DNA from 3 places in the Clostridium sp. CM038 genome. Region 3 is predicted to be linked to each of the others. Evidence: riboswitches for the same ligand, from Rfam matches in the RefSeq annotation. Region 3 holds a riboswitch; each other region holds the start of a gene.
The links. A riboswitch is a leader RNA that binds a small molecule or an ion and turns the genes downstream of it on or off. The one in region 3 is predicted to bind thiamine pyrophosphate.
Positions count from the first base shown of each region.

Region 1: another riboswitch for thiamine pyrophosphate. It lies ahead of thiD (bifunctional hydroxymethylpyrimidine kinase/phosphomethylpyrimidine kinase); the one in region 3 lies ahead of ACWJKS_RS07950 (thiamine-binding protein).
Region 2: another riboswitch for thiamine pyrophosphate. It lies ahead of thiT (energy-coupled thiamine transporter ThiT); the one in region 3 lies ahead of ACWJKS_RS07950 (thiamine-binding protein).

Region 1 is NZ_CM143651.1:975,078-980,088, forward strand. Features, by position in the region: gene glpK (glycerol kinase GlpK) at 1-1,082, shown strand, start outside; TPP riboswitch at 1,152-1,262, shown strand; gene thiD (bifunctional hydroxymethylpyrimidine kinase/phosphomethylpyrimidine kinase) at 1,409-2,233, shown strand; gene thiM (hydroxyethylthiazole kinase) at 2,439-3,275, shown strand; gene thiE (thiamine phosphate synthase) at 3,265-3,894, shown strand; gene ACWJKS_RS04425 (C40 family peptidase) at 3,913-5,011, shown strand, end outside.
Region 2 is NZ_CM143651.1:591,861-596,871, reverse strand. Features, by position in the region: gene metA (homoserine O-acetyltransferase MetA) at 78-995, shown strand; gene ACWJKS_RS02750 (polysaccharide deacetylase family protein) at 1,062-1,925, opposite strand; TPP riboswitch at 2,198-2,302, shown strand; gene thiT (energy-coupled thiamine transporter ThiT) at 2,390-3,031, shown strand; gene ACWJKS_RS02740 (L-lactate MFS transporter) at 3,234-4,424, opposite strand; gene ACWJKS_RS02735 (Na-translocating system protein MpsC family protein) at 4,567-4,929, opposite strand.
Region 3 is NZ_CM143651.1:1,757,465-1,762,475, forward strand. Features, by position in the region: gene argH (argininosuccinate lyase) at 1-600, shown strand, start outside; gene ACWJKS_RS07935 (SDR family oxidoreductase) at 727-1,587, opposite strand; gene ACWJKS_RS07940 (patatin-like phospholipase family protein) at 1,774-2,784, opposite strand; gene ACWJKS_RS07945 (hypothetical protein) at 2,919-3,218, shown strand; TPP riboswitch at 3,306-3,415, shown strand; gene ACWJKS_RS07950 (thiamine-binding protein) at 3,528-3,818, shown strand; gene ACWJKS_RS07955 (ABC transporter permease) at 3,790-4,566, shown strand; gene ACWJKS_RS07960 (ABC transporter substrate-binding protein) at 4,606-5,011, shown strand, end outside.

The DNA of each region.
Region 1 (5,011 bases), 780 kb from region 3:
GAACAAAAATAAAATGGATATTGGACAATGTAGAAGGCGCTAGAGCAGAAGCTGAAGCAGGAAATTTATTGTTTGGCAATATAGATACTTGGTTAATTTGGAATTTAACAAAAGGAAAAACATATGTAACAGACTATTCTAATGCTTCAAGAACAATGCTATTTAATATTCATGAACTTACATGGGATGACGAAATTTTAGAAACATTGAACATACCAAAATCAATGCTCCCAGAAGTAAAACCTTCAAGTTGTGTATATGGCAACACCGATATTTCATTGTTTGGAGGGGAAATTCCAATTGCTGGAGCGGCTGGAGACCAACAAGCGGCATTATTTGGACAAACTTGCTATTCACCAGGAACAGCCAAAAACACATATGGGACAGGCTGCTTCATGCTTATGAATACAGGAGACAAAGCAATTCAATCTAAACAGGGATTACTTACAACGATTGCTTGGGGAATAGATGGAAAAGTAGAGTATGCTCTTGAGGGTAGTGTATTTATAGCTGGAGCAGCTATACAATGGTTAAGAGATGAGCTACGCATGATTGACAATGCTGCTGATTGCGAAGAATATGCTAATGCGGTAGAAGATACAAATGGAGTATATGTAGTTCCGGCTTTTGTTGGACTTGGAGCACCATATTGGGATCCTTATGCAAGAGGAACAATTGTAGGTCTTACAAGAGGAGCAAAGAAAGAACATTTAATAAGAGCAACTCTCGAAGCGCTTGCTTACCAAACACATGATGTTTTAAAAGCAATGCAAGAAGATTCTGGAATTATACTTACAGAACTTAAAGTAGATGGAGGAGCTTGCAATAACAATTTCTTAATGCAGTTTCAATCTGATATTTTAAACGTTCAAGTAGACAGACCAGAGGTTACTGAAACTACAGCACTCGGTGCGGCTTATCTTGCAGGGCTAGCAGTAGGATATTGGAAGAGCAAAGATGAAGTAGCAAAGCATTGGGCAATATCAAGAAGTTTCAAACCTAGTATGACAGAAGAAAAAAGAAAAGAATTACTTCATGGATGGCATATAGCTGTTAAAAGATCAGGCATAAAACTTGAATAGTAGTAACGAAATATTAATTGTTAATAATAATTTGTTATGCTATTATTAACATATGAAATATAAAAGAATAACCTAACACAGGGGAGTTGGATAGGCCAACTGAGAGAAAGAACTTTAATTCTTTGACCCTATAACCTGATCTGGATAATGCCAGCGTAGGAAGTTGTTTATTGGTGTATTATATATGTATATATTTTTATATATCAAGATAATTTAAACACGAATCCTATGGGTTTGTGTTTTTTGTTTTATAAATAAAATGGATGAATAGTGCCGCAGGTGATGATTTAACATTTAAAAAATAATTATTTTAGGAGGGAATTGATATGAAAAAAGTTTTAACTATAGCAGGTTCTGACAGCTCAGGAGGAGCAGGTGTACAGGCAGATTTAAAAAGCTTAAGTGCGAGTGGCGTATACGGGATGAGTGTAATTACAGCGATAACAGCACAAAATACTATGGGGGTTTTTGCAGTGCAAGACTTGGGCGAAGAAATCATCAAGGCACAAATTGATGCTATTTTTACAGACATAGTTGTAGATGCGGTTAAAATTGGTATGGTTTCTGTGATCTCAACTATTGATGTGATAAGTGAGAAATTAAAACAATACAAGCCTAAAAACGTAGTACTCGATCCCGTAATGATCTCAAAAAGCGGTTATTCACTGTTAAAGCCAGAGTCAAAAACGGCTTTGGTTAAAAAATTAATTCCACTAGCGTCAATTATTACACCTAATGTCCCAGAGGCTGAAGAAATTTTAAAAGAAGTAAATTCAGATATTACGAGCATTGAAACAGTAGTAGATATGGAAAGTGCAGCAAAAGAAATGTACAAGCTAGGATGCAAAAATGTGCTTTTAAAGGGAGGACATATGCAGGGGGAAGCCGTAGATGTGTTTTATGATGGAAGTGAAATTACACATTTTACGTCTGAGAGAATAAATACAAAAAATACTCATGGAACTGGATGTACTTTGTCTTCAGCCATAGCTGCAAATTTGGCGCTTGGCTATAGCATGAAGGATTCAATAAAAAATTCAAAGCAGTATATAACAACTGCTATAAAGCATTCTTTAGATATTGGGCATGGGGTGGGACCTACAAATCATTTCTACGAATTATATAAAAAAGCAGGGATGGCAAATGATTAAGGATAGTGAAAAACTGGATTTTTAGCAGCGAGTTCTGTAAACTTAATAACACAAAGTTTAAGGGGAGTAAATAATGTATTAGTATGTATCATATTTATAGCAGTAGATATTACTTTATAAAACGTTATTTATTACTTGGAGCTACAATGCCCGTTATGATTATTACAGGATTTATATAAACAATAATTTGGAGGATGATGTCAAAATGGAAATTAATAAGAAAATAATTAAATTACTAAACAATTTAAGAGAAAAAACCCCATTGGTGCACCAAATAACAAATTATGTTACCGTTAATGATTGTGCCAATATTACACTAGCAATAGGTGGGTCACCGGTTATGGCGGAGGATATTCATGAAGTTCGCGAGATGGTATCACTTGCATCTTCACTTGTTATAAATATAGGAACATTAAATAGTGTAATTATAGAGGCTATGATTGAGGCAGGAAAGATGGCAAATGAATTAAACATACCTGTTATCTTAGATCCTGTCGGAGTAGGTGCAACAACTTATAGAACAGAAACTTGCAAAAGAATTATAAATGAAGTGAAATTAGCAGTTATTAGAGGGAATTTATCTGAAATAAAAACAATTTATGGTATTAAAACTATAACAAGAGGTGTAGATGCTAGTGAGAGTTTTTCTGTAGATAGTAATGAATTTACAAGAGAGAAAGAAATGGCAAGGAATTTTGCTGTTAAATTTAATACGGTAGTAGTTATAACAGGTGCTGTAGACATTATATCAGATGGTAAGACTCTTTACACCGCATCTAACGGTCATAAAATAATGTCTAGGGTTACAGGTACAGGATGTATGTGTACTTCCGTTATTGGTTGTTATTTAGGCGCTGGAGATAATAATTTAATAGCAGCACTCGCAGGAATTGTTTCAATGGGTATTGCAGGAGAAACAGCTTATGAAAGCTTAGATAAAAATAGCGAAGGATCAGGAACATTTAAAGTGAAAATGCTAGATGCTATTTACAGTTTATCTGAAGCTCTAATAATGGAAAGGAGTAAAATAAATGAAGAATAATGTGAATTATAGCCTTTATCTCGTTACAGATAGAGATGTGTTAGTGGATTTAGATATATTTGCAGCGGTGGAGGAAGCAATAAAAGGCGGGGTTACATTAGTCCAGCTTAGAGAAAAGAGATTAAGTACTTTAGAGTTTTATAATATTGCAGTGAAAATAAAAATTATTACAGATAAATATAAGATTCCCCTAATAATAAACGATAGAATTGATATTGCACAGGCCATAGATGCAGCGGGGGTACACATAGGTCAAAGTGATATGCCAGCGACTATCGCGAGAAGTATAATAGGAGATAATAAGATACTAGGGGTTTCTACTGCAACACTTAAGGAAGCACAAAGGGCAGAAAAACAAGGAGCAGATTATGTGGGTGTTGGGGCGATGTTTCCTACAACTACTAAAGATGATGCAAGTGCAGTTTCAGTATTATGTTTAAAAGAAATAAAAGAAAAAATTTCTATCCCTGTAGTTGCTATTGGTGGAATTAATGAAAAAAATGTAAATTTATTAAAGATAGCAAATATTGATGGAATAGCTGTTGTTTCAGATATTCTTGGGAAAAAATCTGTAAGGTCATCAGCAGAAAGGCTATGTTCTTCCATAAAGCAGAAATAATAGTGGGGGGGATTTATAATGTTTATCAAGCCGACTGGATTCGAAAAGAACCTATCTGGAAACGAGGTAGATAAGGTAATCTATTCAAATATTCCAAGATTAAAGGAAAAAATGCTTTGCATGAACTATTGGACAAAATTGAGTGGCATGAATAAAGATATTATGAATGTACAGGAGATTGAAGCATACAACAAGAGTAGTTTAACAACTGTTGGATCAATTGTGGACTTAGAAAATTACGAAGAATCCTTTAGTATGCAAGAATTAATAAACAAGATAAATACTATTAGCTCTATGCCCAAATATGAAAGATTCCATGCGGATGGGAAATTAGTAGTTCAAGAATATTATAATAAGTTAATAAAGAATTGCAATATTGAAAAATTAATGGACTTATTCGATATCAAATATGCAATAACCATTAGAAAGACTGTGATGAGGACATTCCCAACCTATGATAAAATATTTAAAACTGGAGATAACTATGAATTTGACAGATTTCAGGAGACAGCTGTTTATCCTGTTGAACCAATTGTAATTCTGCTATCAAGTGTGGATAAAAAGTGGTATTTTGCACAGATGTATAATTATTTAGCATGGATACCCGAAAAAGATGTGGCAATATCTAGTAAAGAAGAAATTTTTGATTATCTTAAAACAGAAAATTTCTTAGTAACTACAGGGAAAAGAGTATTTACAAATTATAACCCATTAAATGAGCAATTATCAGAAGTGAAATTTGACATGGGAATTAAAATACCACTTGCAGATATTAAGGAAATAGAAGGTGATATTTATGGTCAAAATTCCGCAGGTAATTATGTGGTTAAGCTTCCAACAAGAGATAATAAGGGAAATGTAGAATTCAAAAAAGCTCTGATTGCAAAAAATGAAGATATCTCATTAGGGTACTTACCTTATACCAGAAAAAATATCATAGTTAATGCCTTTAAATTTTTAGGCGAAAGATATGGATGGGGTGGAATGTTCAATTCTAGAGATTGTGCAAGTTTTATAATGGATGTTTATAGAACTATGGGTATTAAGCTTCCTAGGAATTCAGAGGATCAGGGGAAACTCGCAGTGGGCAATTTCTATGAAATGCCGGAAAATATGA
Region 2 (5,011 bases), 1.2 Mb from region 3:
TTAAAGTTAATCATGCTGCTTTCCTTATAGGAAAGCAGCTTTTTTTTATAAGATGCCTAATTACAAGGAGGATGCAAATGCCAATAAAAATACCTGACAATCTTCCAGCGTTTAAAACTTTAAATAAAGAGAACATTTTTACTATTACAGAAGACTGCGCATTTCACCAAGATATTCGGCCTTTAAAAATTGTGATTTTAAACCTTATGCCAACAAAAATCGATACTGAAACACAAATTTTAAGACTTCTTGGGAACTCTCCACTACAGATTGATATAGTTCTTCTTCACCCTGCAAGCCATGCATGTAAAAATATATCGCAGGAACATTTAATTAAATTTTATAACACTTTTGAAGAAATAAAGAATTCTAGATTTGATGGAATGATAATAACTGGAGCGCCAATTGAAAGTATTCCCTTTGAAGAAGTGGATTACTGGGAGGAGCTTAAAAAAATTATGGAATGGAGTGTTCACAATGTATACTCTACCTTGCATATTTGTTGGGGTGCTCAAGCAGGGCTTCATTATCATTACGGAGTGCAAAAACATAAACTTGATAGTAAAGTATTTGGAGTGTTTAAACATAAAATAACAAAGCAAAACGTTAAACTTTTGAGTGGATTTGATGATGAATTTTATGTTCCACATTCAAGACATACTGAAATAAGAAAAGTTGATATTGATAAAATAGATGAGCTTGAAATTTTATCAGAATCTGAGGAATCAGGCATTTACATTGTATCAGCAAAAAAGGGAAGACAAATTTTTATAACCGGGCATTCAGAGTATGATCCATTAACATTAAAAAATGAATATGACAGGGATATAGCAAACGGCTTAAATATAAATGTCCCCAAAAATTATTATCCAAAAGACGATCCATTAAAAATACCTATCGTAAAATGGAGAGGTCACTCAAGTTTGCTTTTTTTAAACTGGTTAAATTATTATGTTTATCAGGAGACACCTTACAATTTGGTGTACCTAGAATAATACATATAAAAGTTGGGCCCCTAGTAACTTAGGGACCCAACTCTAAATATTGAACTTTATTAAAATTTAATCTGTATTAGAAATACGTTTCTTAAATTCTTCCATGTCATGGAATGAACTTATATATACCCTATGTAAGGAAAGTATACCATCCTCTTTGGAAGACCATCTGCCGTCAGTACTAAAAGCCATTGTATACCCTGCTTCTCGTACAGCCTCAATTGAAGTTTTGCTGTATCCACCATAAGGGTAGGAAAAGAATTTTATTTGTTTATTTAATATTTTTTCCAAATCTTTTTTAGATTTAACTAAAGTTTCTAGTTGCTTATCCTTAGGCATCTCTTTTAAATTTTCATGCTTTACGGTATGACTCCCTATTTCCACTCCATATTTTTCCATTTCCACAAGCTGTTTCGAAGTCATATAGTTAGGACTTTTATCAATACTACCAGTAATAACAAAAATTGTTGCTTTAAAATTATACTTTTTCAAAACAGGGAACATATCCGTATAATTATCTTCATAACCATCATCAAAAGTAAGAACTATGGATTTTTCAGGTATTGGTATATCCTTAATAAGATATTCATATAAATTTGTAAGTGTAATAGTATAATAACCATTATCTTTTAAATATTTTAGTTGCTCCTCAAATCTTTTAACAGGAAGACGAATAGGATTATCTTTTTCGTAGTCAATTGAATGGTACATTAAAACTGGAACACTCTTTCCTGAAGCCTTCATAACAGCAGTCTTGTCAAAAGCGGGTATCGAAGAGGTTTGAGCGGGTTCAGCCGGTTTAATGGGTTCAACTGCAGTTGCTGGTTTAACTGGGGCAGTTTTTTTTATTGTAGCAATCTTCGATCTTGAACACCCCGAAAGAGACATTAAAATAACGAGTGTAAATATTAAAATTATTTTTTTTCTCATAATAACCTCCTTGTATGTATTTTTTCGGAAACACATATTATTTTTTAATCTTCATCATCTAATACAAAACCCCTTAATAATAAATTCCCTGAGTATTTTGTAACCCTAATGCTAAATTGATCACCTTACATTTATTAACTTTATACCATCCAGATTATAAAATCAATCTTTTCCGGTATTTTCTTTGTTTTATTATTTTCTTTTAATTCATAAATATCTAAAACAGGTTGTAAAATATAATATACTTCTATATAATTAAATTATAATAATAAAATATGTGCTAGGGGTGCCTAATGGCTGAGATATGAATATTTAATTCATTGACCCTTATACCTGATCTGGATAATACCAGCGGAGGAAAGCGGTTATGATGTATAAGTACATTAACTATATTCCTTTTTTGAATATAGTTTTTTTGTTTTTGCCATAATACTTCTGTAGCACAATACATGGAGGCTATAAAAATGACTTTTACCGAAAGAATCGCTGAAATTACAAAAACCCCCATTGCTCTTTTTGCACTATTAGGAGTTTTGTTATTAATCTATGCAGTTTTGAAAGTTAGGAAAATTAAATTTACTACGCAGATGATAACTTTAGTTGGTATATCTCTTGCATTATCTACTGTATTGCAGTTTATTACAATTATAAAATTACCACAAGGTGGTAGCATTACTGCTGGGAGCATGGTTCCAATCATACTTATATCCTTATTTTATGGTCCTGAAGTTGGGTTTTTAACAGGTTTTTTATTTGGAATTATTAATTTTTTAGTAGCACCCTTCGCACTCCATCCAGTGCAAGTACTATTTGATTATCCGCTTCCTTTTATGGCCATTGGAATAGTTGGTTACTTTAGATCACGTAATACTAAGGTCATACTTATTGGCGTAGTCGTAGCAATGCTAGCTAGATTTACATGCCATTTTATTTCTGGAGTAGTGTTCTTCGGAAGCTATGCTCCAAAAGGAACCTCTGTTTATTTATACTCCCTTTTATATAACGGTTCATACCTAAGTGTGGAAACCATTATTACCTGTGTAATTATTGGGCTTCTACCTTTAAAACGATTATCAAAGTTAGCTATAACCAAAGCTCTAAATTAACTCGAAATATATCTACTACCTACTTCACGTTTTTCTTCAACCAAAAGTTATACTAATACATTATTCTGTTCATCATGAAGTTTACTGTATTATATTTAATGCTACGTAATATTAATATTACGTAGCATTAAATATAATAACTTAGAAATTACTATCAATCATCTCTTAACTCTAGCCCACTAAAATGGGCAATTCTGTTAGATTACGTTTTAATCATTCTTTTAGATGAAAGAATACCCATAATACATAAACCAATTATAAAATAAAAAATATAATTATAATTCGCAAGGATATCCATTAGAAGTCCAGAAGCCAACACCCCGATAATGGCTCCTATACCATATGCCGTAAACACAACACCATAATTCTCACTATAATGTTTCGTTCCATACATATCAAGAGTTGAAGTAGGCGCTATAGCTAACCATCCTCCAAGATTAAACCAAAATATCGAAAACGCTATACTAAATAATACTAAACTGCCTTCATTTGCCACTAGCATTAATAATGCTGCGATAATAATTAGTGCGTAAGAAATTAGCATGGCGGTTTTAGACGAGTACTTATCCGTAATCAAGCCAAATATAGGTCTACCTATTCCATTAAAAACTGCAAATACGATCATTAATAAAGCTACTGTTTTTGGGGATAGCTTAATGAGTTCTACACCAACGTTACTTGTCATTCCAATTAACATTAGTCCAATCATTGATCCAATCATAAAATTTACATATAACCCTTTAAAGTTTTTTGATTTAATCATTTTAGCAGTATTCGTACCATTCATATGAATTTTTGTGCTTGCAGTTGTTTCAAGACTTTTACTTTCCACATCAGACGGATATCTAAATGGATACGAAAGCAAAGGTATTATTACCCCAAAAGATACACCTAATATTAGGAAAGCTTTTGTTATTCCATAACTTTCTATTAAATTTCTTGCAAGTGGAGCTGTTATAAGTGGTGACAACCCAAATCCTATTAATACAATGCCTACTACTAAGCCTTTTTTTTCTGGAAACCATTTTGCTACTACTGTCATCGGAGCTCCATATGCTATGCCTACGCCAGCGCCAATTATTACCCCATATGTTATAGTTAAAATGTATATATTTGGTGCATATGCAGATAATATCCATCCTAATGCTACAAGAAGTGCACCCATAGAAATAACCATTCTTGGACTGTATTTCTCTAAATATTTTCCAGTTATAAACATAAAAAATGAATAAGCTGCTAAAGAAACCATGTAAGGAAAGCCACTTTGAGTAGATCCTATATTAAAAGCCTTTTCAATTGGAATCCTAAAAACACTCCATGAGTATACAGTGCCTAAGCACATCATAATTATAATTCCCAAAATCACATATATCCACCTTTGCTTAAATTTCATATTATCATCCCCTTCGTTTTTTATAATACTCCTTTAAAATTAAAATCAATAAAAAAGCCAATAACAAAAACTCCTCACTCAGAGTTATTGTTATTGGCTTACCCCTTGACTGGTCATTGACCCTTCAGTGCGTCTTCCATGATTATTTTATTAATCGTTCTTCAATATCTTGGTCTACAATTATAGCTATAATTTTTTCACCTGTTTTGGTACTCACATCAGAATAAGTACTTACTATATTAACATCAATTATAGATTTTATAGTTTCTTCCAAATTTTCTCTTGCATTCTCAAACAAAGCAATATTCAGTCTTTTAATTAAATCGACGCCTTCCTTGCTTTGAGCCAAGCTTTTTTCTGATTTACTTAAAAATCCTTTAAGTCTTACTATTATTAAATCTTGAAATATGATTGTCCGAATTTTTTCTGGGCCTCTACCCATGTGTTCAATCTCAAATTTACTAATTGCTTCGCTTAATTTCGCTTCAATTTGTCCTTTTGTCATTGAGCTCCTCCATAAATCATCATAAATAGAATCAGAGTCTTGATATAATAAATAATTTTAGCATATCAATTGATAATTGTAA
Region 3 (5,011 bases):
GATTTTTCTATAATAATGATGCATCTTAGTAGATTAAGTGAGGAGTTCATTTTATGGAGTACTAAAGAATTTAATTTCATTGAAATTAGCGATGAATTCTCCACGGGCAGTAGTATAATGCCACAGAAAAGAAATCCAGATGCAGCAGAATTAATAAGAGGGAAAACTGGAAGAGTATATGGAGATTTAATGAGTCTGCTTACCACTATGAAAGGAATACCACTTGCCTATAATAAAGATATGCAAGAAGATAAAGAACCTTTCTTTGATGCAGTTGACACAGTTTTAAAATGCTTAAAGGTTATGAATGAAATGTTAAGTACTTTAAAAATTAAAAAAGATAATATGTATAACGCAGTTAAAAGAGGTTTTCTAAATGCTACGGAAGCTGCAGATTATCTTGTAAGCAAAGGGGCAGCCTTTAGAGATGCTCATGGTGTTATAGGCGCTATAGTTATAAATTGTGAAAAAAAACATAAGGCTATAGAAGATTTAAGTTTAGAAGAACTTAAAAGTTTTAGCGATTTATTTCAAAATGATGTGTATGAATTTATAGATTATGAAAAGACTTTAAGCCGCGGTATAAAAAAAGAAATGTAAAGGCCGCCTTAGAGGTGGCAGAATACCCCCTTTAAATATAAGGCACGTAACAGGTAAATCCCCACCTGTTACGTGCTTTTTAGTAGATAAAGCTACTTTAGTAGATAAAGCTACTTTAGTAGACAATTAATAGTTGAAATCTTTAAGGCACTTTTTAATGCAATCTTCAGTTTTAGGCATAACAATATCATAATTCTTCAATTTGCTATTACTTATTCGTAAGTCCCTTGGATGTTCTTTGTATTTTTCGGTATCTTTTTCTAAATAATTACCTGCTTTATGATTTAAGCCAATTTCTTTTAATATGAGCAAAGCTATATCATAAGTGCTTAAGTTATTTTCGCTTCCAGTGTGATAAGTTCCGTATGGAAGAGTAAAAATCTTATCAAAATTTGCTATTATATCATAAACATAGGTCATTCCTCTAAATTCATTTGAGGGTAATTTCATTTTTTTATCCTTTAAAATAGAAGATACAACATTCCATAGTATATTAGAATTTACCCTGCAATTTTTTTCTGGAAATCCAAATAACCAAGTAAGTCTTAAAATCCATAGTTCATCAATAATTCCTTTTAATTCGTTTTCGGCTTCAAGTTTATGTTTCCCATAAATGGTATTTGGAGTTGGAATGTGATTTTCATTATATGGTCCTGATTCGAAATTGCCATTAAAAATTTGTTCAGAACTTAAATATATTAATTTAGATTTTGTTAAACTACAGGCTTTAGCAATGTTAATTGAACCTTTTACATTTATTTCATAAGATAGTTCTGGGTTTCGTTCACACAAACCTGTATCAGCAATAGCAGCGGTATGTATCACGTAATCAGGTTTGAATTTCTGTATAATTTCTAAGGCTTTACTCTCGTCTGTTATATCTAACTCTGCATGTCCTAATGGGATTATTTCGTATTTATCTTTATAATATGTGTAATATCTTGACGCTAAGAAACCATTAGAGCCGGTTAATAATACTTTTTTCATTGAACTCACCTCATTTTTTTTTTCTTAATATTATAATATCACATTATTTGAACTGTGACTAAATTTGTGAACTAAGAAAAAAACACCTAAGCTTAGTGCACTTTTAGATTCTTAGTATTGCTCAATAAATAAATGTAAGATGGTGTATATATGAATAAAAAGATTTAGTGTTTTTAGCAACGATTATTATTTAAAAGAATTACTTCTAAAGATTCTATGCTTTTTATAATTATCTTCCCAATTTTTAAGAAATTCTTTTGCACAAACTTCACCAGAATTATATAACTCCATAATTTTTTTATTCCCAATATTAAAATCTGTGGTTTTAATATCAAGGGTATCGATTTTTACAGTACGCAAGAAATCCATTTCGCTTATATGAATATCATCTTGTGCTTCTAACATAGTCTCAATAATTGAGCTAGTAAAATTTAAGATATTTGTGATTTTATGTTCTCGTATTTCTTTGTTCCCTCCGAGTTTAAAACCGATGGTTGGCCAGAGAGGAATACCATTCACATCAAAAATCCAAACTGGATAATTGCTTAAAACACCACCATCAACAATGAGAGACTTTTTATTAGTCTTTATATTATATAAGTTTACAGGGTGGAAAAAATAGGGGATAGATATGCTCATTCTTATTGCCAAACTTACTTCAAGTTCATCAGGATTTATCCCGTATCCCGCAATATCCTCTGGTAGTATTAGCATCTTTCCACAGCTAATATCAGTTGCTATAATATGCAGTTTGTATTTTCTTTTATACTTATTATTATTTAAAAGAATACCCTTTTCTCCTGGAATAATCAAATCTCCGAAGGTTATTTTTTCCCTATTTGTAAGCTTAAGTTTATGCGATAGAACTTCGTCAATCCAATTTTTTATATAGTCACCTTTATAAATGCCTTTTTTAAAAAGTAGATTGTAAGCATCAGAGAATATAGGTATATTAAAATGACTTTTATCAGCAAATTTTGTGTAGTCTAGATTTAGCATTAATTTTTTTATCTCGTCAGCTGGGTAGCCTACCGCAACTAGTGCAGCTATAATAGATCCGGCAGAGTTTCCTGAAATATTTTTCCATTGATATCCATTATCCTCAAATGTTTTTAAGGCACCTACAAGACCGATGCCCTTAACTCCGCCACCTTCAAACACAATATCTGCAAATCTTCTATTGTTGTATATATTCATATATATCACCCCTTTATGAGTAATATATGAATAAAAATATCTTCATGTCATATATTTAAAAAATAATATTAGTTACACTTTTTTTTGTTAAAAGAATATAATATATTACAACCATTTTATAAAAGAGGCAATGTATGAAAAAGTTAGAAGAATTCACGCCTTGTCAATTAGCCACATTAGCAACAGTAATAGGGATTATAATTGCTGGAAAACTTAATGTTAATCAACAAAATGTAATAGGTAATTTTTTAACGGGTTTGGCGCAGAGTATTTTGATAATTGCAGCTCAGTCTCAAAATCTTGAATCGCAGGATGGCAATCAATCTGGAGATAATGGAAACAGTAATTCTAAGGGCGATAATAAGGATTTACAAAAACAAATAGATGAACTAAAGGAAAATATTAAAAAGTTTGAAGATAATATGGATTGTTAAGAAAAACGCACTGAATAAAAGATGCGTTTTTTATGGTTTGACATTATAAGAATTTTTAGGTAGTATATACGTGTAAAGTAATTTAATATTAAAAACTAGGGGAGTCAATATTTTTGTCTGAGAGGAAACAGTTAAGTTTCGACCCTTATAACCTGAATTGGATAATGCCAGCGGAGGGAAAATATAATTTGCATTTAGGTTAAAATAAGAATATATAAATGGTGCAAAGTTATTCGATTATAGAACCCTTCGCTTAAAAATGAGCAAAGGGTTTATTTTACTTTAACAATATTATAAGGGGGAATTGAAATGTCAGTTGTAAATGTGAGTCTTCAAGTTATACCAGTGGTTGCGGAAGAAAAAATTTACCCAGTAGTAGATAAGGTTATAGAATATATTCAATCTAGTGGAGTGAAATATGAGGTAGGACCAATGGAAACCACTATGGAAGGTGAAATGGATGAGCTTTTAGATATAGTAAAAAAGGCCCAGGAAATTTGTGTAGTTCATGGAGCAAGTAGGGTTGTTTCTATAGTGAAAATCGATTATAAAGCTGAAGGCGTGACTATGAATGAAAAAACATATAAGTATAGAAAATAAACTTATTCCTATAGTTTTTCAATTAATAATTCTTTTTATATGGCAGATAGCTGTAGATAAATGGAAGGTTCCGCAATATATATTGCCTTCGCCAAAAGATATTATTAGTACCTTGGTGAATATAGTTCCAAGCATTACTAAGCATATTTATGCGACTTTATATGAAGCCTTGATTGGATTCGCAATATCAATTTTGATTGCGTTAATTTTAGCCATCTTAATGGATAATGTGAAAATCATTAAAAAATGCATATATCCAATTTTAGTAGTATCTCAAACTGTTCCAATTATTGCTCTAGCACCACTTTTCATAATATGGTTTGGTTTTGGAATATTGCCTAAGATTATTGTAGTAGTGTTAGTGTGCTTTTTCCCTATAGTTGTTAGTTTGATTGATGGATTAGAATCAGTAGACGCGGATATGGTAAACCTTTTAAAGACTATGGGAGCTAGTAAGTTTCAAATTTTCACCATGGTGAAGCTGCCATCCTCTACTGTAAATTTTTTTTCGGGCCTTAGAATAGCAGCAACCTATAGTATTATGGGGGCAGTTATTGGAGAATGGCTTGGAGGAGATAAGGGTCTTGGGGTATATATGATTAGAGCTAAAAATTCATATGCACTTGATAAAGTTTTTGCAGTGATTATAATTATTGTAATATTAAGCATGGGACTATTTGGACTCTTGAATTTATTACAATATTTTTTTACTCCTTGGACTAGAAATAAAGCAGATAACAATGACTAAATTTAAATAGGACATATTATTTTATTTGGAGGTAAAATCATGCTAAAGAAAGTAATTTCATTATTATTAACAGTTTCAATGACTACGGTTTTATTTGTGGGTTGTGCTGCAAAAAAAGAAGATGTAAAGAAGGAAGAAACTTTAAAAAAGGTTACTGTTATTTTAGATTGGATACCAAACACTAATCATACTGGATTATATGTAGCGAAAGATAATGGATATTTTAAAGAAGAAGGACTTGACGTGGAAATTATTCAACCAGCGCAGGGAAGTACTGCAAGTTTAATTGCAGCGGGCAAAGGAGATTTTGGCGTAAGCTATCAAGAAGATGTAACTTATGCTAGAACTGCTAAAGATCCACTTCCAATAAAAGCTATAGCCACTATTATTCAGCATAATACTTCCGGGTTTGCATCGCCTAAGGAAAAAAATATTAAATCTCCTA